Regions from separate parts of the Kitasatospora sp. NPDC034533 genome, predicted to be linked through region 1. Evidence: riboswitches for the same ligand, from Rfam matches in the RefSeq annotation. Region 1 holds a riboswitch; each other region holds the start of a gene.
What was found. A riboswitch is a leader RNA that binds a small molecule or an ion and turns the genes downstream of it on or off. The one in region 1 is predicted to bind S-adenosylmethionine.

Region 1 (9,925 bases):
GTCCGCCACGTCCCGCGCGGTGAGGTCGGCCAGGATCAGCGCCCGGGCGTTGTGCAGGGCCTTCTCGATGTCGTCAGCAGCCATCCGTCCATTCTCCGATGCAACGACGAAAACGCCGCGTGGGCGGCTCCCCGAAGGGAGCCGCCCACGCGGACGAGGAACCTACCGATCCGATCGGGACGATCAGGATCAGAAGTCCATGTCACCGCCCGGCATGCCGCCGCCGGCGGGCGCGGCGGCCTTCTCCGGCTTGTCGGCGATGACGGCCTCGGTGGTGAGGAACAGCGCCGCGATGGAGGCGGCGTTCTGCAGCGCGGAGCGGGTGACCTTGGCCGGGTCGATGATGCCCTCGGCGACCAGGTCGACGTACTCGTTGGTGGCGGCGTTCAGGCCGTGACCGGCGGGGAGGTTGCGCACCTTCTCCACCACGACGCCACCCTCCAGGCCGGCGTTGGTCGCGATCTGCTTGATCGGGGCCTCCAGCGCGACCTTGACGATGTTGGCACCGGTGGCCTCGTCGCCGTCCAGCTCCAGCTTGTCGAACGCGACACCGGCCTGCAGCAGGGCGACGCCACCACCGGCGACGATGCCCTCCTCGACGGCGGCCTTGGCGTTGCGGACGGCGTCCTCGATGCGGTGCTTGCGCTCCTTGAGCTCCACCTCGGTGGCCGCGCCGGCCTTGATGACGGCCACGCCGCCGGCCAGCTTGGCGAGGCGCTCCTGGAGCTTCTCGCGGTCGTAGTCCGAGTCGCTGTTCTCGATCTCGGCGCGGATCTGGTTCACGCGGCCCGCGACCTGCTCGCTGTCGCCGCCACCGTCGACGATGGTGGTCTCGTCCTTGGTGATGACCACCTTGCGGGCGGTGCCCAGCAGGTCGATGCCGGCGTTCTCCAGCTTCAGGCCGACCTCCTCGGAGATGACGGTGCCACCGGTGAGGATGGCGATGTCGCCGAGCATGGCCTTGCGGCGGTCGCCGAAGCCCGGGGCCTTGACGGCGACGGACTTGAAGGTGCCGCGGATCTTGTTCACGACCAGGGTCGACAGGGCCTCGCCCTCGACGTCCTCGGCGATGATGACGAGCGGCTTGCCGCTCTGCATGACCTTCTCCAGCAGCGGGAGCAGGTCCTTGACCGAGCCGATCTTGGAGTTGGCGATGAGGATGTACGGGTCCTCGAAGGTCGCCTCCATGCGCTCCAGGTCGGTGGCGAAGTAGGCGGAGATGTAGCCCTTGTCGAAGCGCATGCCCTCGGTGAGCTCCAGCTCCAGACCGAAGGTGTTGCTCTCCTCGACGGTGATGACGCCTTCCTTGCCGACCTTGTCCATGGCCTCGGCGATCAGCTCGCCGATCTGGGTGTCGGCGGCGGAGATGGAGGCGGTGGAGGCGATCTGCTCCTTGGTCTCCACGTCCTTGGCCTGGGCCAGCAGCTGGTCCGAGACGGCGGCGACGGCCTTCTCGATGCCGCGCTTCAGGGCCATCGGGTTGGCGCCGGCGGCGACGTTGCGCAGACCCTCGCGAACCAGGGCCTGGGCGAGCACGGTGGCGGTGGTGGTGCCGTCACCCGCGACGTCGTCCGTCTTCTTGGCGACCTCCTTGACGAGCTCCGCGCCGATCTTCTCGTACGGGTCCTCGAGCTCGATCTCCTTGGCGATGGAGACACCGTCGTTGGTGATCGTGGGGGCGCCCCACTTCTTCTCCAGCACGACGTTGCGACCCTTGGGGCCGAGCGTGACCTTCACCGCGTCGGCGAGCTGGTTCATGCCACGCTCAAGGCCGCGGCGAGCTTCCTCATCAAAGGCGATGATCTTGGCCATCAGAAGTGGTCCTCCGGGACACGGTCGACTGCTCGGACCAAGGGGTGCCCGCGACGGACGGCCCTGGTGCGCGGAGGTCCATTCCCCTGCCGCTCCCGGGGGCCTCACCGACCCGGTCCGCTGTCACTCTCACACTGTGAGTGCTAACGCAATGATTAGCACTCCGGGTGGTCGAGTGCAAGCCCTGCCGCCGATCCGCGAGCCGCCGCCGGGGCCGTCCGGGAACGCCGACGGGCCCGCACGACACGCGTCGTGCGGGCCCGTCGAGAAGCGAGTGGTCACCAGCCGTGGGGCCGCGCCGAGCTCCTGGAGTCGGAAGGGGTCAGACCGCGGCGCGGACCATGTCCGCCTGCGGGCCCTTCTGTCCCTGAGAGATCTCGAACTCGACCCGCTGGCCCTCCTCGAGGGTGCGGTAGCCGTCCATCTGGATCGCGCTGTAGTGGACGAAGACGTCCGCACCACCGTCGACCGCGATGAAGCCGTAGCCCTTCTCCGCGTTGAACCACTTGACGGTGCCCTGAGCCATTCCGAACTCCCCTAGTGCTGTGCTGGCCCTTCACGGGCCCGCAGGTCGCGGGCCCGGGTTGGTTTGAAGGCCGGCCCGGGGAACCCCCCCTGGGCGCAGCCGTGCACGCCGCAACCGACCGCTCAGGACGCCAGACGGCTTCCGGCGAGCGGGTGATTGCGTCGACCGCCGCTGAATGTATCCGGATCGACGCCCTCTGCAACAGGGCCAACCGCCGGTAATTCCGCCGGGGCGTCAGCGGACAGTACGGGCCGAATCGGAATGATCTCGGCATTCCACGCCGGACATAGCGGACGAATTACCCAAAATGCCTGACGGAATTCTGACAGCTGCCTGACATGTTTCACGGGCCGGTCTCACCGGCCGAACGCCCTGGGGCGGAGCACCGCGCGGGCCGAAAGGGAATCCCTGTTCCCAGCCGAGCGACACTCTACTCCGACTCGACCCGGAAATATTCCCGCCGAAATGCGAACGGCCGCCCGCGCGTACGGAGAGCCGAATTCCGTACGCGCGGGCGACCGCGGGTCACCGCGTGGGCTCAGCAGCCGCCGGCCACCGCCGGGATGATCGAGACGCCGGCGCCGTCCTTGATCTCGGTCGCCAGGCCCTCGGCGAAGCGCACGTCGTCGTCGTTCACGTAGACGTTCACGAAGCGGCGCAGCTTGCCGGTGTCGTCCAGGATGCGGGCGGAGATGCCGGGGTGGTTGCGCTCCAGGTCGGCGATGACCTCGGCCAGGGTGGCGCCCTCGGCGGTCACCTCGGCGGCGCCGCCGGTGTAGGTGCGCAGGATGGTGGGGATGCGGACGTTGGCGCTCATGACTCTCCTTGCGGGGGCCGGCCTCGCGGGGCCTGCCTTGCGGGGGTGGGTTCCGGGGCGGTTCAGGCGGACGCGAGGCCGGCGGCGCGGAAGGCGTCCAGCGTCGGGCGGATGACGGCGGTCATCCCGGCGTCGGAGACGGCGTCCAGGGTCTTCAGGCCGTCGCCGGTGTTGATCGCGACGGTCTCCTTGGCCGGGTCCAGCTGTCCGGTCTCGACGAGCTTCTTCAGCACGCCGACGGTCACCCCGCCCGCGGTCTCGGCGAAGATGCCCTCGGTCCGCGCCAGCAGCCGGATCGCGGCCACGACCTCGGCGTCCGTGACGTCCTCCACGGCGCCGCCGGTACGGCGGGCGATGTCCAGCACGTACGGGCCGTCGGCCGGGTTGCCGATCGCCAGCGACTTGGCGATGGTGTCCGGCTTGACCGGCTTGATCACGTCCCGGCCGGCCTTGAACGCGGCCGACACCGGGGAGCAGCCCTCGGCCTGGGCGCCGAAGATCCGGTACGGCCGGTCCTCGACCAGGCCGAGCTTGATCAGCTCCTGGAGACCCTTGTCGATCTTCGTCAGCTGCGAGCCCGAGGCGATCGGGATCACGATCTGCTCCGGCAGCCGCCAGCCGAGCTGCTCGCAGATCTCGTACGCCAGCGTCTTCGAGCCCTCGCCGTAGTACGGCCGCAGGTTCACGTTGACGAAGCCCCAGCCCTCGCCGGCCGCGTCGCCGATCAGCTCCGAGCAGAAGCGGTTCACGTCGTCGTAGTTGCCCTCGATGCCGACCAGCTCGCCGCCGTACACCCCGGCCATGACGACCTTGCCCTGCTCCAGGTCGTGCGGGATGAACACGCAGGAGCGGAACCCGGCCCGGGCCGCCGCCGCGCCCACCGCGCCGGCCAGGTTGCCGGTGGAGGAACAGGAGAGCGTGGTGTAGCCGAACGCCCGGGCCGCCTCGATCGCGCACGCGACCACCCGGTCCTTGAACGAGTGCGTCGGGTTGCCCGAGTCGTCCTTGATGTGCAGCTGGGCGGTGAAGCCGAGCTCCCGGCCCAGGTTGTCCGCCTTCACCAGCGGGGTCCAGCCCGGGTTCAGGTTGGGCTTGGAGGCCACGTCGGCCGGGACGGGCAGCAGCGGCGCGTAGCGCCAGATCGAGGTGGGGCCGGCCTCGATCCGCTTGCGCAGCTCCTCGGCGCCCTCACCGCCGAACTCGTAGGCGATCTCCAGCGGGCCGAAGCACTCCAGGCAGGCGAAGCTGGGGCCGAGCGGGAAGCGGGTGCCGCACTCCCGACAGGACAGGGCGGCGGCGGGGCCGAGGTCCACGGAAACGGGTGCGGCGGTGTCGATAGCCATGATGGCGAGGCCTCTCTCCTCATCTTCCCCGTGGCGCGGTCGCGCCACAGGCCGGAATTGGCACCTGTCCCGCCGGGGCCTGTGACGACAGCCGGGCGGGAAGGTTGCCGGGACGTCAACGGGCCGTTCCCTCAGTCCCTCTGGATGAGCTTGTGAAATTGTGGTGGTGCTCAACGGCGACCCCGGCGTGCGAAGGTCCGACCGCTGTACGAAGACTGTATCCGAAGGCGTCAACCCATGAACGGGACTGTCCGCCACGCGAGATGACCCGTTCCACCCGACCCCGCCGAGGAGACTTCCGTGCCCGCCGAACCGACCCCCGAGCTCCTCCCGCAGGCGGCGTCCTGGCTGCGCCGCCGCTCCTGGAGCGCGGCCGACCGGCCGGTGAGCACCCTCCTCGCGGCCAAGGAGCGCACCGGCCGCACCGTCAGCGTGGTCCTGCCCGCGCTGGACGAGGAGGCCACCGTCGGCGACATCGTCCGCACCATCCGCCGCGAGCTGATGGAACGCCTGCCGCTGGTCGACGAACTCGTCGTGGTGGACTCCGGCTCCACCGACGACACCGCCGCCGTCGCCGCCGAGGCCGGCGCCCGGGTCGAGCACCGCGACGCCATCCTGCCCCGGCTGCCCGCCGTCCCCGGCAAGGGCGAGGTGCTCTGGCGCTCGCTGCTGGTCACCCGCGGCGACATCGTCTGCTTCGTGGACGCCGACCTGCGCGAGTTCGACCCGGCCTTCGTCTCCGGCATCGTCGGCCCGCTGCTGACCGACGAGTCCATCCAGCTGGTCAAGGCCATGTACGACCGCCCGCTGGAGTCGGAGGGCGCCGTGCTGCCGGCCGGCGGCGGCCGGGTCACCGAACTCGTCGCCCGGCCCCTGCTCAACCTCCACTGGCCGGAACTCGCCGGTTTCGTCCAGCCCCTCGGCGGTGAGTACGCGGCCCGCCGCTCACTGCTCGAACGGCTGCCCTTCCCCACCGGCTACGGCGTCGAACTCGGACTGCTGGTCGACGCCCTGGAGCTGGCCGGCCTGGACGCGCTGGCCCAGGTGGACGTCGGCGTCCGGCACCACCGCCACCAGGACGGCCAGGCCCTCGGCCGGATGGCCGCCACCATCTACCGGACCGCCCTCGAACGCCTCGACCGCACCCACCGCCTCAAGGCCTCCGCCGACCTGGTCCACCCCCACCTCACCCAGTTCACCCGCGACCCGAGGACCCGGGCCTTCACCGCCCACACCCACCCGGTGACCGCCCGGGAACGCCCCCCGATGCACACCGTCCCCGAGTACGCCGCCCGCCACTGACGGGTTTGCCGCCCCGTACCCCCGGCAACATGCCAACCATGGGCGATCTCACGACCAACCGTTCGAGCGAGACCGGCACCGCCCCCGTCCTGGTGGCCTCCAACCGGGGACCGGTGTCCTTCAGCACCACCGTCGACGGCACGCTGACCCTGCGGCGGGGCGGCGGCGGGCTGGTCTCCGGCCTCTCCGCGATCGACGACCCGAACGCCGTCTGGGTCTGCGCCGCCCTCAACGACTCCGACCGCAGAGCCGCCGCCGAGGCCCCCGACGGCCGCCTCGACCGGGCCGGCCACGACGTCGGCGGGCAGGCCGTGCGGATGCTGGACATAGACCCGCAGACCTTCGCCCGCGCCTACAACGGCGTCGCCAACTCCACCCTCTGGTTCGTCCACCACCTGCTCTACGCGACCCCGACCGCCCCCTCCTTCGACGCCCGCTTCCGCACCGAGTGGGCCGCCTACCGCGCCTACAACGAGGCCTTCGCCGAGGCCCTGGCCGGCGAGGCCGCCCCGAACGCCGCGGTCCTCGTCCAGGACTACCACCTGTCGCTGGTCCCGGCCCTGCTCCGCGAGGCCCGACCCGACCTGCGGATCGGCCACTTCTCGCACACCCCCTGGGCCCCGCCCGAGTACTACCGGCTGCTGCCCGACGACGTCGCCCGGGCCGTGCTCACCGGCATCCTGGGCGCCGACCGGGCCGGCTTCCTCACCGAGCGCTGGGCCCGCGCCTTCGCCGCCTGCTGCGCGGACCTCCTCGGCGCCACCGTCGACCACGACGCGCTCACCGTCACCCACGACGGCCGCACCACCCGCCTCGGCGTCCACGCCCTCGGCGCCGACGGCGACTTCCTGCGCGAACGCTCGCGCCGCCCCGACGTGGACGAGCGCCTCGCCGCCCTGCGCGAGGCCGTCGGCGACCGCCGCACCATCGTCCGGGTCGACCGCACCGAGCTCAGCAAGAACATCGTGCGCGGTCTCCAGGCGTACCGGCACCTGCTCCGCACCCGCCCCGAGTGGCACGACCGGGTGGTGCACATCGCCTTCGCCTACCCGTCCCGCACCGACCTGGCCGAGTACCGGCACTACACCGCCGCCGTCCAGGACCTGGCCGCCGCCATCAACGCCGAGTTCGCCACCCCCGGCTGGCAGCCGCTGCTCCTGCACGTCGACGACGACTTCCCGCGCTCCCTCGCCGCCTACCGGCTGGCCGACGTCGCCCTGGTCAACCCCATCCGGGACGGCATGAACCTGGTCGCCAAGGAGGTCCCGGTGGTCTCCGACCACGGCTGCGCGCTGGTGCTCTCCCGGGAGGCCGGCGCCCACGCCGAGCTGGCGGACGACGCCCTCACCGTCAACCCGTACGACGTCATCGCGACGGCCGACGCCCTCCACGCCGGCCTGACCATGAGCCACGAGGAGCGCGCCGACCGCACCAAGCGCCTGGCCGCCGCGGCCACCGCGCTCTCCCCGCAGCAGTGGTTCCTGGACCAGCTCAACGCGCTGTGAGCGCCTCCCCCAGGGCCTCCAGCAGCTCCACCACGCCCTGCGGCCCGGCGACCACCAGGTCCGCCCGGTCGGCCAGCTCCCGCACCGGCGCGTCCCCCACCGCGCCGGCGCACACCAGCACCCCGGCCACGCCCTCGCCGCGCAGCTTCTCCACCGCCGCGAAGGCCGCCACGTCCCCCAGGTCGTCCCCCGCGTAGAGCACCGAGCGGGCCCCGCGCTCCCGCAGGAACCCGGTCAGCGCCGCCCCCTTGTCCACCCCCGGCGGCCGCAGCTCCAGCACCAGCCGCCCGGGTTCCACCACCAGCCCGTGCCCGGCCGCCAGCTCCTCCACCGGCGCCCGCAGCAGTTCCAGCGCCTGCTCCGGCGCCGCCGTGCGCCGGGTGTGCACCGCCACCGAGCGGCCCTTGTCCTCCACCCAGGTCCCCTCCGGCGCGGCCACCCGCTCCAGCACCCGCGGCAGCTCGGCCCGCGCCCGCACCACCCCCGGGTGCACCTCCGGCGCCGAGAGCCTCCCGTCCTCCCACCGCTCGGCGCCGTAGTGGCCCAGCACCACCACGCCCGGCAGGTCCGCGAACCCGCCGTACTCCACCGCCAGCGCGGCCGGCCGGCCGGTCACCACCACCACGGCGCCGACCACGGAGGTCAGCCGCCGCAGCGCCCCCGCCACCCCCGGGTGCGCCCGCGCCTGCCCCGGGTCCGCCACGATCGGCGCCAGCGTCCCGTCGAAGTCCAGCCCGATCACGGCGTCCCCGGGCGCCGCCAGCACGGCCCGCACCCCGTCCCGTCCGGCCTCGGTTCCCGGTACGAACATCTCTTGAAAACCCATACGAAAGCCCTACCCCGAAGCCCGCGCCTCCGCACCCGCCGGGTCCGTCAGCGGGCGGCCCGGCGCGCCTCCCGGATCCGTCGCAGGCGGTTCACCAGCACCGGCGCGTGCGCCAGCGCCTCCTCCCGGTCCAGCAGCCCGTTCAGCAGCTGGTAGTACCGCGTCGGGGAGAGCCCCAGCTCCTCCCGGATCGCCCGCTCCTTCGCCCCGGCCGTACGCCACTGCCGTCCTTCCAGCGCCAGCACCGCCCGGTCCCGTTCGTCCAGCCCGCCCGGCTCGGCCCGCTCGGCCCGCTCGCCCGGTTCGCCCATCGAGAACACCTCCGCCCACCACTACGGAGTGTCATTCTCCCGCGCGACCCCGACACACACTGCTCTCCCCGCCGGGCCGCCGTCCGCACTAACGTCGCCCCCATGACCACGCCCAGCTTCGCCGTGCACATCCCCACCGCCGACCTCGACCCCGACCCGCTCGACCCGTCCCAGATCCTCTCCGGCACCCCCGAGGTCACCGGGAAGGTGCTGTCCGAGTCCGCCGACGGCCGCCAGCTGCGCGGCCTCTGGCAGATCACCCCGGGCGTGGTCACCGACGTCGAGGCCGACGAGATGTTCGTGGTGCTCAGCGGCCGGGCCACCATCGAGATCGAGGGCGGCCCGACCCTGGAGGTCGGCCCCGGCGACTGCGCGGTGCTGCGCGAGGGCGACCGCACCACCTGGACGGTCCACGAGACCCTCCGCAAGGCCTACGCCATCACCCTGCCCTGAGCGGGCCCGCCCCCGGACCGGGGCCGCCTCCCCGCGCCCCGGTCCTACTTGCGGACCCTCGCGGCCTCCTGCGTCGCCGCGTCCTGGAGCCCGCCGAGCACCTGCTTCGGGTCCCCCGTCACCGCCTGGCCGATCCCGGCCTTGATCCGGTCGCTGACCACGCCCCAGGCCGGGTCCCCGAAGGGGTAGAAGCTCGCGTTGGTCAGCCCGACCGCGAACTGCTTGAGGTCCTCGTGCCTGGGGTCCGAGGCCATCTGGTCGAACGCGTCCTGGGTGACCGGCAGCAGGTTGTACTGCTCGTCGAACTTCAGCTGGTTGTCCTTGGCATAGACGAACGACAGGAACTTCTTGATCTCGTTCTTGTGCCCGTTCGCCTTGAACGCCGTCATCCAGTCCGCGACCCCGAGGCTGCCGGTCCGCCCCACGCCGTCCTTCTTCGGGATCGGCGCCGTCCCGAACTCGACGTTCCCGGCGGTCGCCATCCGCAGCAGCGTCGGGTGCCCGTTCAGCATCGCGACCTTCCCGGCCGCGAAGTCCCGGAACGCCGGAGTGCGGTTCACCTTGCCGGGGTCCGGGTACGTCAGGCCAGGGGCCACCAGGTTGTTCTTGAGCCAGCCGAACGTCGCCTGGTTCTGGGCGCTGTCGATGGTGTAGTTGCCCACGTCGTCGGAGATGCTGCCGCCGCCGCTCAGCGTCCACAGCATCGACTCGGCCGGCGCCTCCTCCGGGCCCAGCGGCAGCCCGTACGGGGTCACCCCCGGCACCTTGGCCTTGATCTTCTCCGCGGCCTGCCGCAGCTCGCTCCAGGTGGTCGGCGGCTGGGCGATCCCGGCCTGGCGGAACACCGCCTTGTTGTAGAAGAGCACCCGCGACGAGGACACGAACGGGATGCCGTACTGGGTGCCGAGCACCTGCCCGGTGTGCGAGAAGGTCTCCAGGAAGTCGGCCTGGGTCTCCAGCGAGAGCACGTCGGACGCCGGGTACAGCCGGTCCGCCGCGACCTGGTCCGCGAAGCCGCCGGTCTGCAGCA
Region 2 (9,925 bases), on a different contig from region 1:
CCGGGGCGTCGCCGGGGGCGACGTGCCAGAAGCCGTCCGGGCCCAGGCGCCCCGGCGGGGTCGGCACGGTCAGGCTCTGGGTGAGGGCCTGGGCGGCGACGGTGCGCACCATCCGGACGGCCTCGGTCAGCCGCTGGGTGGGCAGTTCGGCGGCCTCCAGGTCGTCGATCCGTTCCCAGGGCCGGCCGATCCGGTAGGGGCGCCCCTCGTACTGGGCCTCGAAGTTGTCCAGGGTGCGGGTGAAGAAGCGCTGGTAGGAGTCCTGGACGAGGGGGTCCCTGAGCTTGGGCCTGGTGTCGGGGCGCAGCACCTGCCAGGTCAGCGGGAGGGTGAAGCGCTGGCGCACCCGGATGACGATCCGGGTCCGGGCGCCGCCGTCGGCGGGGAGGAAGACCACCGAGCCGTCGTCGTACTCGGCGGAGCCGTTGGGGCTGCGGACCGTCCGCCAGGAGATCCGCTGCCGCCGTTCGCCGTACTCGACGGACTCCAGCTTGCAGACGTCGATGGGCGGGCCGCCGTAGTACGCCAGGTAGTTGGGCTGGGCGAGGTAGAGGTTGCGCTCGATCTGGCGGGTCGGCCGGCCCTGGTCGTCGCGGGTCACCACGTGGACGCGGCCGCCGAGGTAGTCGGTCATGTAGCTGATGGACCGGCTGATGTCGACGCGCCGGACGAACTCGGCGTACGGGGCGTTGACGGTGCGTTCGCAGCCGAACAGGATCGAGTGGCCGACGTGCTGCCAGCGCATCTGCCAGGCGTCGGCGGGCAGCGCGTCAATCACCGTCTCCAACGGCCGCAGCAGGGCGGTGATCCGGTCGAAGTCCCGGTGGGTGTAGGCCGCCGGGTCGACCGCGAGGGAGACGTCCCGGCGCCGCAGGGCGTCCTTGGCGTTGCCGGTCCGCCAGGCGCGGACGGTGGAGGAGGCGGAGGCCGCGGCGCCGACCATGGCGCACAGGGTGGCGGTGGCGGCCGGGTTGGTGTCGGCGGCGCGGATCAGTGCGGTGAGGAGGCGGGAGAGCCGGGCGAGCGCCGGGTCGGTGACCTCCGCCGTACCGGGGGCGACCTGCCAGGCGGCGATGCTGAACAGCCGGTGGGCGCGCCCGTCGGGGGCGAGCCGGCGCACCGCCTCGACCAGCGAGCGCGGCGGGTTGCGCCAGCCCGGGTAGGGCGTCAGGTCGCCGTCGATCCGGTAGGCGCCGGGCAGGCCGCGGTCGCTGAGGACCCGGGCGTTGAGCGGTGAGGAGGCGGGGTCGACGCCCATCAGCAGGGCGCCGACCAGGTCGGCGAGGACGCCGTCCGGTGCGGCGATCACGGTGTCCGTCCGCAGCGGGCGGCCGACGTGCGATCCGGCGCAGCCGTGGCTGCTGACGACCGCGTCGATCAGGTGGAAGTCCGGCGGGTAGGCGCCCAGCAGGTCGACGAGGACCTCGGCGCCGTCGCGGCGGGCGCGGTAGTGGTGGTGCTTGTCGTCCTGCGGGAGCACGCCGAACAGGTTGGCCAGGCACAGGGCGTAGCCGAACTCGGGGTGGGTGCAGTTCTTCGCGATGTTGATCCGGAAGCCCGCCTCCAGCCAGCCGCGCGCCAGTCCGCTGCCGTGCAGCACGGCCGATTCGGGGAACTCGGCCGGTTCGACCTCGGCGGAGAGGTCCACGAGGCGGTAGGCGTTGCCCTGCGGGGTGCGCTCGCGGTAGCCGAGTCGGCGGCACGCTTCGAGGGGTCCGGGGCCGGCCAGCCAGGTGTCCGGGCCGCAGCGGGCGGCGCCGACGGCGACGTCGCGGTAGCCGCGCTCGTGCAGCAGGTCGATCAGGTGCTCCACGAGGGCCGCGCCGACCGCCGTCGCGGGGTCGCCGTAGGCGGAGGCGCCCGGGGTCAGCAGCACCGCGACCGCCGCGGGATCGCCGCCGGCCCGCTCGGCGAGCCGCTCCCAGAGCCCGGCCCGGGCGACCGCCTCCGCCAGCAGGTCCGGGCCGGAGCGCGGCCGGACCCGGGTGGAGCGGGCCACGGCGGCGACGACGGTCACATCTCCCCCAACGCCGGTGGACGGCCTTCCCGTTGGCGCCCGTCCGGGCCATCGCCGAATTACCGGAAAGCAGCTCGAAAGAGGTTGAAAGCGATGCTACTGCCCGGAGGTCGGATGCGGCGCGGGGACGCGCGCTCGTGTCCCGGCAGCGGGGGCGGCAGGGGGGCGGGAGGCAGGGACGCCCGAGCCGGACCTGTCGAGCCGGACCTGTCGCGTCTGCGGGCCGGGCCGGCCGCCGGTGCCCCACCTCGCATCCGCAGGCCCGGCCGCCCACCGCCCCCGCCCCGTCAGGGGTTGCGCAGCGCCTCGGTGAGGCGCTGCGCCGCCTCCAGGACGGCCTGGGAGAGCTGGGCACCCGGGTGGCGGGTGAGCCGTTCGATCGGGCCGGAGACGGAGACGGCGGCCACCACCCGGTTCGACGGGCCCCGCACGGGCGCGGAGACGGACGCGACGCCCGGCTCCCGCTCCCCGATGGACTGGGCCCAGCCCCGGCGCCGCACCCCGCTCAGCGCGGTGGCGGTGAACCGGGCGCCCTGCAACCCCCGGTGGAGGCGCTCCGGCTCCTCCCAGGCGAGCAGGACCTGCGCGGCGGAGCCGACCTTCATCGGCAGTGTGACGCCCACCGGCACGGTGTCGCGCAGGCCGGTGAGCCGCTCGGCGGCGGCCACGCAGATCCGCACCTCGCCCTGCCGGCGGTAGAGCTGGGCGCTCTCCCCGGTGACGTCGCGCAGGTGGGCGAGGACCGAGCCGGAGGCGGCCAGCAGCCGGTCCTCCCCGGCGGCCGTCGAGAGCTCGGTGAGCCGGGGGCCGAGGGCGAACCGGCCCTGCATGTCGCGGGTGACCAGCCGGTGGTGTTCGAGGGCGACGGCCAGCCGGTGGGCGGTGGGGCGCGCCATGCCGGTGGCGGTGACGAGCCCGCCCAGGGTGGTCGGGCCGGCCTCCAGGATGCCGAGGATCGTGGTGACCTTGTCGAGCACGCCGACGCCGCTCGTGTTCTCCATGGATGGGTACTCCAGTCTCAGTGCCCGTGAGCGGTGGGTGGTCCTGCTCACGGGGGCTCCCGGCGGGAGCCGGGGGGTGGTCAGCGAGGACGGGCCGGAGAAGTCGGCCGATTGCCTGCGCCGGGCACGAGACGGGTACGCGGAAGGGCCGGGGCGGTCAGCGCCCGGGCGAAGGACAGCACAGAGAGCACCGTGTCTCCTCATCTTTCCCGCGCCACATTGGCGACAGGCCGGAGTTGGCACTGATCCCGGACGGCACGGCGCGTACTTCGGACGCCGGGTCGATCGGGGAGTTGCCGGGGCTTCGTAGGGCCGGTCCCTCCACCCCTCTGGATGATTCGCGACGAACGATACCCAGCTCGGAGCGCCTCGCCAAACGGGCCCCCGCCACGGTGCGCTGGTCAGGGCGCCGTCCGGGGCCCTGACCAGCACTGTTCCAGCCGCCGGGCCCCAGGGCCACCGACGTGCCGGCCCCGCTGCCCTGCCCCGCTGCCGGGGCCGGGCAGCGGGGCAGGGCGGCGGGGCGGTCAGGCCACCGATCAGCTCCGGTCGGGTCCCGCCCGCTCCGGTCCGGTCCGGTCGTGATCGGTCACTCCCGGTCGCGGCGGCGGTGTGACGACCCGCCCGACGCACAGCGCCCAGATGACCAGGGCGTCGATCGCGATCAGCACGATCGCCCAGAGCGGGTAGTACGGCAGCCAGACGAAGTTGGCGAGCATCCCGAACACCGCCACCACCACACCGACGACGCGGGCCCAGGTCGCGCCGCTGAAGACCGCCACCCCGGTCACGATGACGACGATCCCGAGAATCAGGTGGAGCCAGCCCCACCCCTCGGTGTTCATCGAGTACACGTAGCTCCGGGTGACGATGAGCACGCGGTCCCGGTGGATGGCGGCGGTCCCCTGGAAGACCGCCATGAGGCCGGCGGAGATCAGCATGACCCCGGCGAAGATGGTCCACCCATTCGCGTGGGGGTACCGGTTGGCCCCCCGAATGGCGGGACCGGTAGCACTACTCGCCATGACACGGGCTCCTTCGGTTGCGCACGCCCCGCGGGCGCGGGGTACGGGAAGGACGGGCGGCCGGGCGCGGGTGCTCCGGGGGGACCACGGCGGCCCGGCTCTCAGCCGCCGCGGGTGGGGTCGGGGAGGTCGGCGATGCGCGGAGAAGCACCCGTGACGGCAGAGCCCCGTAATCACCGTAAGGCGGGACCTCCGGCTCCGCTTGACCTTGACACCGTGACAAGCCCTTCACTGTGGCCGAGGAGGTGGTCCTGATGACCAGGCCGAACGAGGACACGAACCCGGACACCGGTGTGAGCACGACCACGAACGGCGACACCGGCCCGGCCCCGGACCCCGACACGACGCCGGCGCTGCGGGCGCTGCGGGCGCTGGGGCACGACGACCCCTCTGTCCGGCTGCGGGCGGCGCTGGCGGTCGGCACGAGCCCGAGCCCGGGGTACGTCGAAGGGCTCGTCGAGCGGTGCGCGGTCGAACCCGAGTTCTCCGTGCGCGAGATGCTCACCTGGGCGCTCACCCGCCACCCGGCGTCGCTGACGCTCCCGCCGCTGCTCGGGGAGGTCGGCTCCCCGCGTGCGCAGGCGCGCAGCCAGGCGCTGCACACCCTGTCCAAGATCGGGGACCGGCGGGCCTGGCCGGCGATCACGCCCGCGCTGCTGGCCGACCCCGACGACGAGGTGGCCCGCAGTGCCTGGCGGGCGGCGGTCGCACTGGTCCCCGAGGGTGCCGAGCACGGCTTGGCCGTAGTGTTGGCGAGCCGGCTCGGACGCGGCGGGCGGCAGACGCGGCTGAGCCTCAGCCGGGCGCTGGTCGCGCTCGGGGAGGCGGTGCTGCCGGTGCTGACCGCCGCCACGACGGACCGCGACCCCCGGGTGCGCGCCCACGCGCTCGCCACGGAACGGCTGTGGCACGACCCGGACGCCGGGTTCGAGTCCGCGATCGAGGAGGCGAAGCGCGCGGTGGCCCTCGACGGGGCGCCGGGAGGGACGGTGGGCAGTGCTGATCGGTGACGTCGCCCGGCGGTCCGGGGTGAGCGCCCGCATGCTCAGGCACTACGAGTCGCTCGGCCTGGTCCGGCCGACCGGCCGCACCGACTCCGGCTACCGCCAGTACGCCGAGGAGGACATCCGCCGGATCTTCCACATCGAGAGCCTGCGCTCCCTGGGCCTGTCGTTGCGCGAGGTCGGACGCGCGCTCGACGACCCGGGCTTCGCGCCCGCCGCCCTCGTCGAGGACCTGATCGGCCGCACCCGGGAGCGCATCGCGGCGGAGACGGAGCTGCTCACCCGGCTCAGCCGGATCGGCGCCGCCGAACCCGCCGGCTGGGAGGACGTGCTGCGGATCGTCTCGCTCCTCCAGGCACTGGAGTCCAAGAACCCGGGCGCCCGGCAGCGCGCCGCCCTGTCCGCGTCCGAGGACGTACCGGTGCCGGTGGAGGCTCTGGTCGAGGCCGTCCTGGCCGAGCCGGACCCGAACGTCGCCGGGGCGCTGCGCTGGGCGCTGGCCCAGGCGGGCGGCGACGGGCCGGCCCTGCTGGCGAAGGGCCTCCACGCCCCCGCGGCCGAGGTGCGCGAACGCGCCGTGCGCTCCCTCGCCGAACTGCCGGGCGGTGAGGCCACCGCCCTGCTGCGCGACGCCCTCGCCCACCCTGATCCCGCCGTCCGCGGGTGCGCCGCCCTGGCGCTCGGCACCCGCGGCGCGGCGGACGCCGTTCCGACCCTCATCGGCATGATCGTCGAGGAGGTCAAGGACGCCGACGCGGCCGACGCGCTGGGTGCGCTGGCCGCCGATCCCGCGCTGGCGGACCGGATCGCCACCGGACTCGCCGACCGCCTCGCCGACGGAGCCGTCGACGCGCCCGCCCGCCTGCGGCTGACCCAGGCGCTGGCCGACGTCCCGGGGAGCGCCTCGTCCCGCGCCCTCGAAGCGCTGGCCCGCGACGAGGACCGCGCGGTCGCGTCGACGGCCGCGTACGTCCTCGGACTGCGCGACGCACGGTAGCCGGGGCCGGGTACGGCGGGCCGGAAAAGCCCCTGCGCCCCGACCGGCGCGCGTGCCATCCTCGGCGGATGCCTGCCCGTAGCCGCCGCCTGCCCCGGCACCTGTCCTGGCCGCTCAGCTCCACGGACGTCCGCGCCGCCCTCGGCGACCAGGAGGCGGACGACGCCGGCCTCTGGTACGCCCGCGAACCCCAGAGCGACGGGACGGTGCTGGAGGTCGCGTGGGTTCCGCAGACCTCCTCCCCCTACGGCCGGGGCATCCTCCCGGGCCTCCTCCCCCACGTACGGATCCGCATCGCCCCCGTCCCGGCCGCCGAACGGGCCGTCGTCCGCGAGGCCCTGCGCCGGCAGGCCCTCCCCGAACTCGCCGCCTGGATCACCGCCGCCCGCCACGCCCCCGACGGCTGGACCCTGGGCCCGCACAGCCGCTCCTGGCGCTTCGCCGACGGCACCACCACCCACCGCGACGACCACCGCCCGTACCGCTGAGCACCGCGCCCTGCCAACTCCCCCACGACGTCGGCGCCTTGCGCCCGATGCCCTCCGCCCGCCGGGCTCAGCGGCGTATCGGCGGCTGCTCGGCGGGCCCGTAGGCGCGCAGTTGGTACGGGAGGTTCGCGGGGCGGCGCCAGCGGAGGTCGAGGCCGCAGGCCCCGAGGACGGAGCCGAAGGCGTGGCGCATCGCGTCCTGGACGGCGGTGCGCAGCCGCGCGGCCTGCTCGCCCCCTTCGGCGCAGGCGGCGGCCGACAGCCGCCCGGAGGGGTTCCAGCGCAGATCGGCGACGCCCCTGACCTCGTCCCGGTCGTCGACGGGCCGGCACGCGTCGAGCGTGATGCCCGGCGCGTGCAGGTGGTCGGCGACCGGCAGGCCGACGAGCGCGGCGGCGCGGCGCACCGCGTCCACGACCTCGGCCCCGATGCCGAGGTCCTGCGGGCGCGACCCCGACGGCAGCGCCCCCGGTGCCAACGCCCCCAGCGGCGACGCCCCGGACACCGACGCCCCGGGCGTCAACGCCCCGGCTGCACCGCCCCCGCCCACCCGGGTCTCCCCGTCCGCCCGCCCCGGCACGACCTCCAGCCCGAACGCCGGCAGGAACTCCGCCAGCGCGTTCTCCATGCCGGCGCTGACGGCCCGCCGGGCCGAGGACGCCGGCTGCTGCGCCATCGCCGCCGCGGCCGCCAGCCGGGGCCCCGGCTCCCAGTGCAGCGCGATCAGGCCCGCGCAGTCGTCGGAGTCGTCGTACGGTTCGGCCGCGCGCAGTCGGACGCCGACCCCGTGGCCGCCGTAGCCGACGGGCAGACCGGCGAGCAGGAGCGCCTCGGTGATGCGGTCGGCGAGCAGCGGGTCGATCCGGGGTGCGGGCCCGCCGGCTCGTGGCCGCGGTCGTGCGAGCCGTGCGCCAGCCGTGTCCACGCCGTCCTCCTAGCGGTTCCGGGCCGTGCCCGACGACCACCGCCGGCGCCCGAACGTACGCCCTACCCGGATGTCCCGCCGGCGAATCCCCGAAGCGGGCGGAGCACCCGTGCACCCGATCCGGCCGGGCGGACATGAGGCAACATCTACGATGCGGTGGGGGGCCGCCGAGGCCCGCCCGCACCTCCACACCGTCCGTAACCTTCGGGAAGAAAGGAAGCCCCAGAGTGGGTAGCAGTGTCGAGACGCTGGAATTCCAGGCCGAGACCCGTCAGTTGCTCCGGTTGGTGATCCACTCGATCTACTCGAACAAGGACATCTTCCTGCGCGAGCTGATCTCCAACGCCTCCGACGCACTGGACAAGCTCCGGCTGGAGTCGCTCACCGACTCCGACCTTGCGGCCGACACCTCGGACCCGCACATCACGCTGGACGTCGACCGGGAAGCCCGCACCCTCACCGTCCGCGACAACGGCATCGGCATGAGCCGCGACGAGATCGTGGAGCTGATCGGCACGATCGCCAAGTCCGGCACCGCGGGCCTGCTGGAGAAGCTCAGGGACGCCCAGGACGCGGCGGCCGCGCAGAGCCTGATCGGCCAGTTCGGCGTCGGCTTCTACTCGGCGTTCATGGTCGCCGACAAGGTCACCCTGCGCACCCGCCGGGCCGGCACCGACGCCGGCACCCAGTGGGAGTCCGACGGCGAGGGCACCTACGAGCTCCAGGCCGTCGACGGGCTGCCGGTCGGGACGTCCGTCACCCTGCACATGAAGCCCGCCGACAGCGAGGACGGCCTGGCCGACTACCTGTCCGAGTGGAAGATCCGCCAGATCGTCAAGCAGTACTCGGACTTCATCCGCTGGCCGATCCGGATGACCGTCGAGCGCACCGACGCCGAGGGCGCCACCACGCGCGAGACCGAGACCCTCAACTCGATGAAGGCGCTCTGGGCCCGGCCGCGCACCGAGGTCACCGAGGAGGAGTACACCGAGTTCTACCGGCAGATCAGCCACGACTGGCAGCCTCCGGCCAAGACCGTCCACATGCGCGCCGAGGGCACCTTCGAGTACGAGGCGCTGCTGTTCATCCCCTCGCAGGCCCCGTTCGACCTGTTCTCCCGGGACGCCAAGCGCGGCGTGCAGCTGTACGTCAAGCGCGTCTTCATCATGGACGACTGCGAAGCGCTGATGCCCAACTACCTGCGCTTCGTCAAGGGCGTGGTGGACACCCACGACCTGTCGCTGAACATCTCCCGCGAGATCCTCCAGCACGACCGGCAGATCCGCGCGGTGCGCCGGCGCCTGGTCAAGAAGGTCCTCGGCGCCGTCAAGGAGGTGCAGACCGGCGACGCCGAGGCCTACGCGAAGTTCTGGAGCCAGTTCGGCAGCGTGCTCAAGGAGGGCCTGATCGAGGACGGCGACAACACCGAGACCCTGCTCGGGCTGGTGTCGGCCGCCTCCACCCACGACCCGGAGAAGACCACCACGCTGCGCGAGTACGTCGAGCGGATGAAGGACGGCCAGGAGGCCATCTACTACCTGACCGGCGAGACCCGGGCCACCGTGGAGAACTCCCCGCACCTGGAGGCCTTCCGCGCCAAGGGGTACGAGGTGCTGATCCTCACCGACCCGGTCGACGAGGTCTGGGTCGAGCAGGTCCCCGGCTTCGACGGCCACCGCTTCCAGTCCATCGCCAAGGGCCAGGTCGACCTCGACGAACCGGCCGACGGCGGAGAGGAGGCGGACGCCGAGAAGAGCAGGCGCGAGCAGGACTTCGCCGCCCTGCTGTCGTGGCTGAGCACCACCCTGGCCGAACAGGTCAAGCAGGTCCGGCTGTCCTCGCGGCTGACCACCTCGGCGGCCTGCCTCGTCGGCGACGCCCACGACATGACCCCGACCCTGGAGAAGATGTACCGGGCGATGGGTCAGCAGGTGCCGCCGGTCAAGCGGACCCTGGAGCTCAACCCGGCGCACCCGCTGGTCGTCGCGCTGCGCACGGCGCACGAGGCCGACGCCACCGATCCCGCGCTGGCGGAGATCGCCGAGCTGGTCCACGGCAGCGCCCTGCTGGCCGAGGGCGGCGAGCTGCCCGACCCGGCCCGCTTCACCCGGCTGCTCACCGACCGGCTGACCCGGGCGCTCTGAGCGGCTCGGGCGCCGGTGGCGCCGCCCTTCCTCGGGGCGGCGCCACCGGCGCGTGCGGGGGAGGGCGTCAGTCCAGCTGGCTCAGCGCGTCGCTGACCAGCTTGGTGGCGAAGTCGTTGCCCTTGCCGGAGATCCGGTTGATGTACTCCGCGAGCAGCACCGCCGTGGCCTCCAGGGGGTTCATCTCCTCCTTCGTCCAGGAGCCGTACTGGGCGCGCCACAGGTTGGGGCTCAGCCCGGTGCCGGCGGCGACGAGCAGGCCGGCCATGGTGGGGATGACCTCGGGGTTGAAGGTCCTCGGCATCATCCGCATGGTGGCCACCA
Region 3 (9,925 bases), on a different contig from region 1:
GGCCGCCTCCGCGGCCGCGTCCTCGGCACCGGCCCGCTCGGCCTCCTCGCCGGCCTCGGTCACCAGCCGGCTCCAGCCCGCCGAACGCACCAGGTAGGCGGCGGCCGCGACGTCCATCGGATCGGCGGCGCTCGGGACGGTGCCCGCCTCCAGCGCCTTCACCAGGTCCGGCTGCCCCAGCCGCAGCCGCTCCGCTATCCGCACCCGGAAGGCCGGCTCCGCCTCCAGCGCCGCCGCCAGCGCGGTGGCCGCGTACTTGGCCCGCCGGGCCGGGGTGAACTTGACGTACTGGCGCAGGCCCTGCGGAAGCTCGGCCGACGGCAGCCCGCCGAGCGCGTCCGAGGCCAGCCCGACCACCCGCCGGCGCACCCCCTCCGGCAGCGGCCGGTCGAGCTTCTCGACGACGCGCTCCGCCTCGGGGCCCGTGGAGCCCTCCACCGCCCCGGCCCCCTCGGCCGGGGCCTCGGCCGCAGCGGGCTGAAGCCCCTGGGCTTCGCCGGGCTCCTTCGCTGCGTCCACCACGTCCTCGGCTCCGATCCTGGTCCAGCGGGGTACGGCGGCGGCCGCCCCTGTCGTCACGCTCCGTGCGTCTTGTTCTGTATTGTCCCGTGCGCCGGACGGGCGCGCCGCGCACCCGCCCGCCGCACCGACGGGCGTCAGCCCTGCTCGGCGGGGGCCTCCGCGCCCTCGGCACCCGGACGGGCCACCAGCTCGACCTGGTCCACCGCGTTGCACCAGCGGCAGCGCACCGACTCGATGGTCTCGCTCAGCACCTCGGTCTCCTCGACCTTGGCCTCGCCGGCCAGGTCGAAGTGCAGGAACTCGGTCACCCGCGCGGTGCGGGTCACGTCGAAGCGGGTGAGGTTGCCGCACAGGGTGCAGCGCCAGCGCGTCTCGGCGGTCAGGGCGGGGACGGTCATCGGGGGTCCTCTCGGGTGGTCCCTGGGTGGGCTAGGCGCTCCCCACGGAGCCCCGGCGTCGGCGGCGGGAGGCGGGAATGCCCGCCCCAAGCCTATTGCCTGGGGCAACCACCGCGACCACCGGTTGCCCGAACAACCGCACTGGTCCACCTGCCGTAAACCGTCGTGTCACCTGCGGCGCCCGGAGGGATGCTTGGCCGCATGGCGCTCGCGGCCTCCGACCACACCGCCGCCCGGGCGTCGACCGCCCCGGCGGTCAGCTACGCCCTGATCGCGCTCAACACCCTGGTCTTCCTGCTCGGCCCGGCCGCCGGGCTCAACCCGGTGTACGGCTCCGGCCAGGCCCGGGTCTGCGCGGAGCAGCGGTACGAGCAGCGCTGGGGCGCCGTCCCCGCCGAGCTGCCGGCCGGCCGGCCGCTGACCGCCGAACAGCTGGCCGAGGCCCCGGACCCGGTCCCCGGCTGCCCGGCCGCCCCCACCCCCGGCAAGCACCCGGCCCTGTCCGTCCTCACCGGCCTCTTCCTGCACGCCGGCTGGCTGCACCTGCTGGGGAACCTGCTGTTCCTCCACGTCTTCGGCCCCACCGTCGAACGACGGCTGGGCCGGGCCCGGTACGCCGTGTTCTACCTGGCGGCCGGCTGCCTGAGCACGTACGGCTTCGCCCTCGCCGAGGCGCACTCGCCGGATGCCACCCGGGTGCTCATCGGGGCCTCCGGCGCGATCTCCGCCGTCCTCGGCGCCTACCTGCGCTTCCACCCCCGGGCCCGGGTGACCACCCTGGTCCCGCTGCTGTTCTTCCTGCCGCTGCGCTTCCCCGCCTGGCTGGTGCTCGGCCTCTGGTTCACCCTTCAGTGGTGGTCGGTGCACTCGGCGGGCCCGGGGGTGGCCTACCTGGTCCACGTGATCGGCTTCTGCGCCGGGTTCCTCTTCGCCTGTGCCGCCGCCCGCCACCCCCCGCGACGACCCGGCTGACGCCCGATACGCTGGCGGCACCTCACAAAGGAGCCCGAAAAGTGATCACCGCCATCGTCCTGATCAAGACCAGTGTCGACCGCATCCCGGAGATCGCCGAGGCCATCGCCGCCATCGAGGGCGTGAGCGAGGTCTACTCGGTGACCGGCGGCTACAACCTGGTGGCGATGGTGCGGGTGCGCCGGCACGACGACCTGGCCGAGGTCATCCCGGGCCGGCTCAACAAGGTCCCGGGCGTGGCCGACACCGAGACCCAGATCGCCTTCCGCACCTACTCCCAGCACGACCTGGAAGCCGCCTTCGCCCTCGGCCTGGACGAGTAGCGGTCAGCCCGCGCGCCGGGTGTCGGCGACGCAGCGCCCGCCCTCGTTGCGGTAGTTCCAGGCCGCGCCGTCCGTGACCAGCTCCCGGACGGCGGTCAGGAAGCGGTCGACGTGCTCGTCCGGCGTCCCGGCGCCGAAGCTCACCCGGATCGCGTTCAGGCTGCGCTCGCCCGGCAGCGACGGCTCCGGCGCCCCGCACTCGGACGGAGCCACCTCCTCGTCCCCCAGCAGGGTGCGCACCAGCGGGTGGGCGCAGAACAGGCCGTCGCGCACCCCGATGCCGTACTCGGCGGACAGCGCGGCCGAGAAGTGCGAGCTGTTCCAGCCCTGGACGACGAAGGACAGCACGCCCACCCGGGCGGAGTCGGCCCCGAACAGGTTGAGGACCTTGACCTGCGGGATCGCTGCCAGCCCGGCCGTCAGCCGCGCGATCAGCTGCTGCTCGCGGGCCTCCAGCGCGTCGAAGCCGGCCTCGGTCAGCGCCCGGCAGGCCGAGGCGATCGCGTAGGCGCCGATGACGTTCGGCGAGCCGGCCTCGTGCCGCGCCGGACCGGTGTGCCACTGCACGGCCACCGACCCGTCGGCCTCCCGGGCCACCGTCCGGGTCGCCCCGCCGCCCGCCAGGTACGGCTCGGCCGCGTCCAGCCAGTCGGCCCGGCCGGCCAGCACCCCGGCGCCGAACGGCGCGTAGATCTTGTGGCCGGAGAAGGCGATCCAGTCGACGTCCAGCTCGCGCACCGAGACCCGGTGGTGGGGCGCCAGCTGGGCGGCGTCCAGCACCACCCGGGCGCCGTGCCGGTGGGCGGTCCCGGTCAGCTCGGCGACCGGCCACAGCTCGCCGGTCACGTTGGAGGCGCCGGTGACGCACAGCAGCTTGGGGCCCTCGGGCGCCTCGGCGAGCGCGGCGTCCAGCGCGGCCACCGCCTCGGCCCGCGAGCGCGGCGCCCGCAGGTAGGTGACGCCCAGTCCGGCGTGCGCCCAGGGCAGCAGCGAGGCGTGGTGCTCGGTCTCGAAGGCGAACACCCGGGTGCCGGCCGGAACGGCGGCGGCCAGCAGGTTGAGCGAGTCGGTGGTGGCCCGGGTGAAGACCACCTGGTCGCCCTCGCGCAGGTCGAGGAACTCGCCGACGGTGCGGCGGCTCTGCTCGAACAGGTCGGTGGACAGCTGCGAGAGGTACCCGGCCCCGCGGTGCACGCTGCCGTAGTACGGCGCGTAGGCGGCGACGTCGTCCCACACCCGCTGGAGCGCCGGCGAGCTGGCCGCGTAGTCGAGCGCGGCGTACCCGACCTTCTCACCGCTGGCGAGCGGGACCTGGACGTCGGCGCCGAGGACGGCGAGCGGGGCACAGGGCTCGGCAGAGGGCTGCCGCGCGGAGCGCGACGAGAGGAGGGTGGTGACGGGAGAGGGGTGAGCGGACATGGATGCACTCCTTCTACGGGTAAGGGACCCCGGGAGTGCAAGCCGTCCGGTGTCCGCGCTTGTCGCACGGACGGTTTGCCGTGACGACCCGGTCCTCACCCAGGGCACCCCGCCACGGACGGAGGGTTGCCGGACAGCAAGCTGGGGCTTGGCGCTGTCGCTCATGACCTGGCGAAGACTCTAGGTCCCGTCCAGCGGGCGGTCAAACGGCCGTCCAGCATCCGGACACGGCGTGGAAGCCCGCACCGGTGCCCCCGGTACGGGCTTCCGACCTCCGCTTCAGGCCCGGCTGGTGGCCTCCGACCAGCGCCGCAGCAGGTCCTGCGCCGCGCCGGAGTCGATCGCCTTCGCGGCCCGCTCCATGCCCGCCGCCAGCTGTTCGGCGAGCGGCGCCTCGCCCAGGTCCAGCGCCACCAGGGCCGCCGCCGTGTTCAGCAGGACGGCGTCCCGCACCGGCCCGTGCTCCCCCGCCAGCAGCCGCCGCGCGACCTCGGCGTTGTACGAGGCGTCCGCCCCGCGCAGCGCCTCGATGCCGACCAGCTCGATGCCGACGTCCCGCGGGTCGAAGGTGATCTCGGTGACCACCCCGTCGCGCACCAGCCACACCTGCGAGGTGGTGGTGATGGTCAGCTCGTCCAGCCCGTCGTCGCCGCGGAAGACCAGCGCCGTCGAGCCCCGCCGGGCCAGCACGCCGGCGATCAGCCCGGCCAGCCGGGTGTCGAAGCAGCCGACGGCGTGCGCCGTGACCTTCGCCGGGTTGGTCAGCGGGCCGAGGATGTTGAAGGCGGTCGGCACCCCGAGGTCGACCCGCGCCGTGGCGGCGTGCCGCATCGAGGGGTGGAACTTCGCCGCGAAGCAGAAGGTGAGCCCGACCTCCTCGGCCACCTCGGCCACCCGCCGGGGCGACAGGTCCAGCGCCACCCCGAGCTTCTCCAGCACGTCCGAGGAGCCGCTGGCGGAGGAGGCGGATCGGTTGCCGTGCTTGATCACCTTGGCCCCGGCGGCGGCCGCGACGATCGCCGACATGGTGGAGATGTTGACGGTCTTCGCCCGGTCGCCGCCGGTGCCGACGATGTCCACCGCCGGGCCGGGGATGTCCAGCGGCTCGGCGTGCTCGTACATCGCGTCGACCAGGCCGGTGATCTCCTCGACCGACTCGCCCTTGGCCCGCAGCGCGACCATGAACCCGGCCACCTGGGCGGGGGACGCCTCGCCGCTCATGATCCGGTCCATCGCCCAGGCGGTGGACGAGCGGTCGAGGTCCTCCCCCTTCAACAGTGCCGTCAGGAGATCCGGCCAGGAGCGGACCACCTGCGCGGGGTCGCTACCGCCGTTCGCAGGGTTCACGTTCACCATGGCTGACTCCACTGTTGTCGGTTCCCCCGCTCCGGGGGGACGTCCGTACGGATGGAGCCAGCCTATCGAGCGGAGCGGTCGCCTCTCCCCTACTTCTTCCGACTGCGGCCGGGGCCGCGCTCAGCGGACCGCCGGAGCGCGCTTGGCCAGCCGGGCCCGCAGCAGGGTGGCCACCGCCTCGGCCAGGGCCACCGGGTCCACCGGGCGGGAGATCGCCGCGTCGGCCCGGCTCCAGGCGGCGAGCCAGGAGTCCTGCGGCCGGCCGATCAGCACCAGCACCGGCGGGCAGCCGTAGATCTCGTCCTTGAGCTGCCGCGCGAGGCCCAGCCCGCCGGCCGGCACCGCCTCGCCGTCCAGCAGGCAGAGGTCCACGCCCCCCTTCTCCAGCGCCTTGAGCACCGCGGGGGTGGTCGCGCACTCCAGGTAGGACAGTTCCGGAAGATCCTCGGCGGGCCGACGGCCGAGCGCCGTCAGCACCTGCTCGCGGGTGTTGCGGTCGTCGCTGTAGACGAGGACGGTGAGCGTCTCATCGGTCGTGTACGCCATGGACCCTGCTCCCTCAAGTGTGATCCGGACCACGTTCGCCTGATCCGGATGCTACTCCCGATCACCCGTCGCCGAGTCCCCCTCGCGCACCTTCCTCGCCGAGCCCCCGGCGCCCCGGGCTCACCCGCCCGGAGGACGGCCCGTCACCCGGCCCCGCCCGGTCCACCCGTACGGCCGACCCGGGCCCCCTCCCCCGTACCTCCCGGGACTGCTCCGGCCGTGCAACGACGCGCCGGGCAAGGGGGTCGTAAGCTGCCCCGAGGAACCATCAGAAAAGGGACGCGCCGCTGCTCAGCCCCCGTCCGGACCCCCCGTCGACCGCCAAGCGGGCATACCGCACGCACCGGACACTCCGAGGGACACCCCCCGACGTGAAGACGGAATAAGGGACCGACATAATGTCCGTCGTGGCGACAGCAACAGCAGTAGAAACCGGGCACGCGCACGGATCGGTCAACCGGCCGAACATGGTCAGCGTCGGAACGATCGTCTGGCTCAGTTCCGAGTTGATGTTCTTCGCGGCCCTCTTCGCGATGTACTTCACGCTCCGCTCCGTCAAGGGGCCGGAGTTCTGGACCGAGAAGGCCCACGCCCTCAACGTGCCCTTCTCCTCGGTCAACACCACCATCCTGGTGCTCTCCTCGCTGACCTGTCAGCTCGGCGTGTTCGCCGCCGAGCGCGGTGACGTGAAGAAGCTCCGGGCTTGGTTCATCCTCACGTTCGCCATGGGCGCGATCTTCATCGGCGGCCAGGTCTTCGAGTACACCGATCTGGTCAAGAAGGACGGCCTGTCGCTGTCCTCCGACCCGTACGGCACGGTGTTCTACCTGACCACCGGCTTCCACGGTCTGCACGTGACGGGTGGTCTGATCGCCTTCCTGCTGGTCCTGGGACGGACGTACGCAGCCAAGCGCTTCACGCACGAGCAGGCCACCGCCGCGATCGTCGTGTCGTACTACTGGCACTTCGTCGACGTCGTGTGGATCGGCCTGTTCGCGACCATCTACCTGATCAAGTAACCAGCTGATCAGGTCGCTGGCCACCGGCTGCGGCCCCCGCCCTCACCGGCGACGGGCCGCTTCTGCCGGTGCCGACGCTCCCACCGACCGACCGCGCGCGCAGCCCTAGACGGGCAGCCTCGTGCCGGCCAGACCGGCCGCCGGGTGCACCCACCAGTCGACCAGATCCTGACACCGGGGTTATTCCGTGAAAAAGCTCTCCGCACGACGGCGCCACCCATTGGCGGCGCTGGTCGTCCTACTTCTCGCCCTGGCGGCAACCGGGGGGCTGTACGCCGCGTTCGCGCCCGCCGACAAGGCGCAGGCCGACGTCGCCGCGCAGTCGCTCGCGATCGATGAGGGCAAGAAGCTCTTCGCCGTGGGCTGCTCCTCCTGCCACGGCCTGAACGGCCAGGGCAGCAGCGACGGTCCGAGCCTGGTCGGCGTCGGCTCCGCCGCCGTCGACTTCCAGGTCGGCACCGGCCGCATGCCGGCCCAGCAGCCCGGCGCCCAGGTCCCGCGCAAGAAGAACATCTACTCCCAGGGCGAGATCGACCAGCTCGCCGCCTACGTCGCCTCCCTCGGTCCCGGCCCGGTGACCCCGAGGGAGGAGCAGTACACCTCGACCAACCCCGAGGACCTCGCCAAGGGCGGTGAGCTGTTCCGCACCAACTGCGCCCAGTGCCACAACTTCTCCGGCCAGGGTGGTGCCCTGACCAAGGGCAAGTACGCCCCGTCGCTCGAGGGCGTGGAAGCCAAGCACATCTACGAGGCCATGCAGACCGGCCCGCAGAACATGCCGTCGTTCCCGGACACCACCATGCCCGAGGAGCAGAAGAAGCAGATCGTGGCCTTCGTGCGCCACACCACCAACGATGAGCCCAACCCCGGCGGTCTCACCCTGGGCAGCCTCGGTCCCGTGACCGAGGGTCTGTTCGGCTGGATCTTCGGCCTCGGCACGCTCATCGCGGTCGCGATCTGGGTCGCCGCCCACACCACCAAGGCCAAGAAGTCATGAGCCACGACATGTCAGAAGAGAAGCTCCCGGAGCCCCACGGCTCCGCCGGCGAGGTGGCCGACCACGGCAGCCCGTTCGCCGACCCGGGCCTGCCGGCCCACGAGCCCCGTCGCACCGACATCGACGAGCGGGCCGCCAAGCGCGCCGAGCGCCAGGTCTCGCTGATGTTCGTGGTCTCGATGCTCGCCACCGTCGGCTTCATCGCCTCGTACGTGGCCATCGACCCGGACAAGATCGTCTACATCTTCCCGCTCGGCCACGTCAGCGCGCTGAACTTCGCGCTCGGCCTGACGCTGGGCGTCGCGCTGTTCATGATCGGCGCGGGCGCGGTCCACTGGGCCCGCACCCTGATGTCGGACGTCGAGATGCCGTCCGAGCGTCACCCGATCGAGGCCTCCGACGAGGTCCGCGCGGACGTCATCGAGCAGTTCAAGACCGGCGCCGCCGAGTCCGGCTTCGGCCGCCGCAAGATGATCCGCAACACCCTGATCGGCTCCATGGCGCTGGTCCCGCTCTCCGGCGTGGTCCTGCTCCGTGACCTCGGCCCGCTTCCCGAGAAGAAGCTCAAGGAGACCGGCTGGAAGGAGGCGACCGAGGCCAAGCCGCTGCCGCTCATCAACATGAACACCATGCAGCCGATGAAGCCCGAGGACATCACCGTCGGCTCGCTGACCTTCGCCATGCCGGAGGGCCTGTCCACGCACAGCGAGGACTTCCAGCAGCGGATCGCCAAGGACGCCCTGATGCTGGTCCGCATCGCGCCCGAGGACATCAAGGACGAGAAGTCCAAGGACCTGGGCTTCGAGGGCATCCTCGCCTACTCCAAGATCTGCACCCACGTCGGCTGCCCGATCAGCCTGTACGAGCAGCAGACCCACCACGCGCTCTGCCCCTGCCACCAGTCGACCTTCGACCTGGCGGACGGCGCCCGCGTCATCTTCGGCCCGGCCGGCCACCCGCTGCCGCAGCTGAAGATCACCACTGACGAGAAGGGCAACCTGGTCGCCACCGGCGACTTCGCGGAGCCCGTCGGCCCGAGCTACTGGGAGCGTGCTCGATGAGTAGCGCGAGCAGCACCACGACCGGTGCCGCCAAGCCCTCCAGCACGCGTGAGAAGCCCGCCAACAAGTGGGAAGCCGCGGCTGACTGGACGGACGGCCGGCTGGGGATCTACTCCCTCGCCAAGGCCAACCTGCGGAAGATCTTCCCGGACCACTGGTCCTTCATGCTGGGCGAGATCTGCCTCTACACCTTCATCATCATCATCCTGACCGGTGTCTACCTGACGCTGTTCTTCAAGCCCTCGATGGCCGAGGTCGTCTACGACGGCTCGTACGTGCCGCTCAAGGGCCTCCCGATGTCCGAGGCGTACGCCTCCACCGTGGACATCAGCTTCGAGATCCGCGGCGGTCTGCTGATCCGCCAGATCCACCACTGGGCCGCCCTGGTCTTCGTGGCCGCGATGCTCGTGCACATGATGCGCGTGTTCTTCACCGGCGCGTTCCGCAAGCCCCGTGAGATCAACTGGGTCTTCGGCTTCCTGCTGCTGGTCCTGGGCATGTTCGACGGCTTCTTCGGCTACTCGCTGCCGGACGACCTGCTGTCGGGCACCGGTATCCGCTTCATGGAAGGCGCGATCCTCGCCGTCCCGCTGGTGGGCACCTACATCCAGATGTTCCTGTTCGGCGGCGAGTTCCCCGGGCACGACATCATCCCGCGGTTCTTCACCATCCACGTGCTGCTGATCCCCGGCATCATGCTCGGCCTGCTGGTCGCGCACCTGATCCTGGTCTTCTACCACAAGCACACCCAGTGGGCGGGCCCGGGCAAGACCGAGAAGAACGTCGTCGGCATGCCGCTGATGCCGGTCTACATGGCCAAGGCCGGTGGCTTCTTCTTCCTGGTGTTCGGCATCATCGCCGCCATCTCGGCGATCGCCACGATCAACCCGATCTGGTCGGTCGGCCCCTACCGTCCGGACCAGGTGTCGACCGACGCCCAGCCCGACTGGTACATGGGCTTCTCCGAGGGCCTGATCCGCGTCATGCCGGGCTGGGAGATCGGCCTGTGGGGCCACACCCTGAACCTGGGTGTCTTCGTCCCTCTGATGATCTTCCCGCTGGTCCTGGTCGCCATCGCGGTCTACCCGTTCATCGAGAGCTGGGTCACCGGCGACAACCGCGAGCACCACATCCTGGACCGCCCGCGCAACGCCCCGGTCCGCACCGCCCTGGGTGCCGCCTGGATCAGCCTCTACCTGGTGCTGCTGATCGGTGGTGGCAACGACCTGTTCGCCACCCACCTGCACCTGTCGATCAACGCGATCACCTACTTCGTCCGCGTCGGCTTCTTCGTCGTCCCGGTCGCGGTCTT

Region 2: another riboswitch for S-adenosylmethionine. It lies ahead of ACZ55U_RS03725 (IclR family transcriptional regulator); the one in region 1 lies ahead of thrC (threonine synthase).
Region 3: another riboswitch for S-adenosylmethionine. It lies ahead of ACZ55U_RS07910 (aminotransferase class V-fold PLP-dependent enzyme); the one in region 1 lies ahead of thrC (threonine synthase).

The regions. Positions count from the first base shown of each region.
Region 1 is NZ_JBVITE010000005.1:68,013-77,937, reverse strand. It holds gene ACZ55U_RS05650 (hypothetical protein) at 1-84, opposite strand, end outside; gene groL (chaperonin GroEL) at 190-1,812, opposite strand; gene ACZ55U_RS05640 (cold-shock protein) at 2,135-2,338, opposite strand; gene ACZ55U_RS05635 (ubiquitin-like small modifier protein 1) at 2,877-3,155, opposite strand; gene thrC (threonine synthase) at 3,218-4,498, opposite strand; SAM riboswitch class I at 4,515-4,649, opposite strand; gene ACZ55U_RS05625 (glucosyl-3-phosphoglycerate synthase) at 4,799-5,800, shown strand; gene ACZ55U_RS05620 (alpha,alpha-trehalose-phosphate synthase (UDP-forming)) at 5,839-7,305, shown strand; gene otsB (trehalose-phosphatase) at 7,292-8,116, opposite strand; gene ACZ55U_RS05610 (DUF3263 domain-containing protein) at 8,179-8,442, opposite strand; gene ACZ55U_RS05605 (cupin domain-containing protein) at 8,545-8,895, shown strand; gene ACZ55U_RS05600 (extracellular solute-binding protein) at 8,940-9,925, opposite strand, start outside.
Region 2 is NZ_JBVITE010000003.1:157,862-167,786, reverse strand. It holds gene ACZ55U_RS03730 (DUF362 domain-containing protein) at 1-2,017, opposite strand, end outside; gene ACZ55U_RS03725 (IclR family transcriptional regulator) at 2,305-3,018, opposite strand; SAM riboswitch class I at 3,216-3,358, opposite strand; gene ACZ55U_RS03720 (DUF7144 family membrane protein) at 3,558-4,043, opposite strand; gene ACZ55U_RS03715 (HEAT repeat domain-containing protein) at 4,298-5,053, shown strand; gene ACZ55U_RS03710 (HEAT repeat domain-containing protein) at 5,040-6,044, shown strand; gene ACZ55U_RS03705 (hypothetical protein) at 6,113-6,532, shown strand; gene ACZ55U_RS03700 (hypothetical protein) at 6,600-7,457, opposite strand; gene htpG (molecular chaperone HtpG) at 7,685-9,601, shown strand; gene ACZ55U_RS03690 (hypothetical protein) at 9,669-9,925, opposite strand, start outside.
Region 3 is NZ_JBVITE010000007.1:137,472-147,396, forward strand. It holds gene ACZ55U_RS07890 (NYN domain-containing protein) at 1-438, opposite strand, end outside; gene ACZ55U_RS07895 (hypothetical protein) at 657-920, opposite strand; gene ACZ55U_RS07900 (rhomboid family intramembrane serine protease) at 1,122-1,892, shown strand; gene ACZ55U_RS07905 (Lrp/AsnC ligand binding domain-containing protein) at 1,934-2,215, shown strand; gene ACZ55U_RS07910 (aminotransferase class V-fold PLP-dependent enzyme) at 2,219-3,634, opposite strand; SAM riboswitch class IV at 3,685-3,803, opposite strand; gene trpD (anthranilate phosphoribosyltransferase) at 3,914-4,990, opposite strand; gene ACZ55U_RS07920 (response regulator) at 5,111-5,536, opposite strand; gene ctaE (aa3-type cytochrome oxidase subunit III) at 5,935-6,555, shown strand; gene qcrC (cytochrome bc1 complex diheme cytochrome c subunit) at 6,743-7,552, shown strand; gene qcrA (cytochrome bc1 complex Rieske iron-sulfur subunit) at 7,561-8,613, shown strand; gene qcrB (cytochrome bc1 complex cytochrome b subunit) at 8,610-9,925, shown strand, end outside.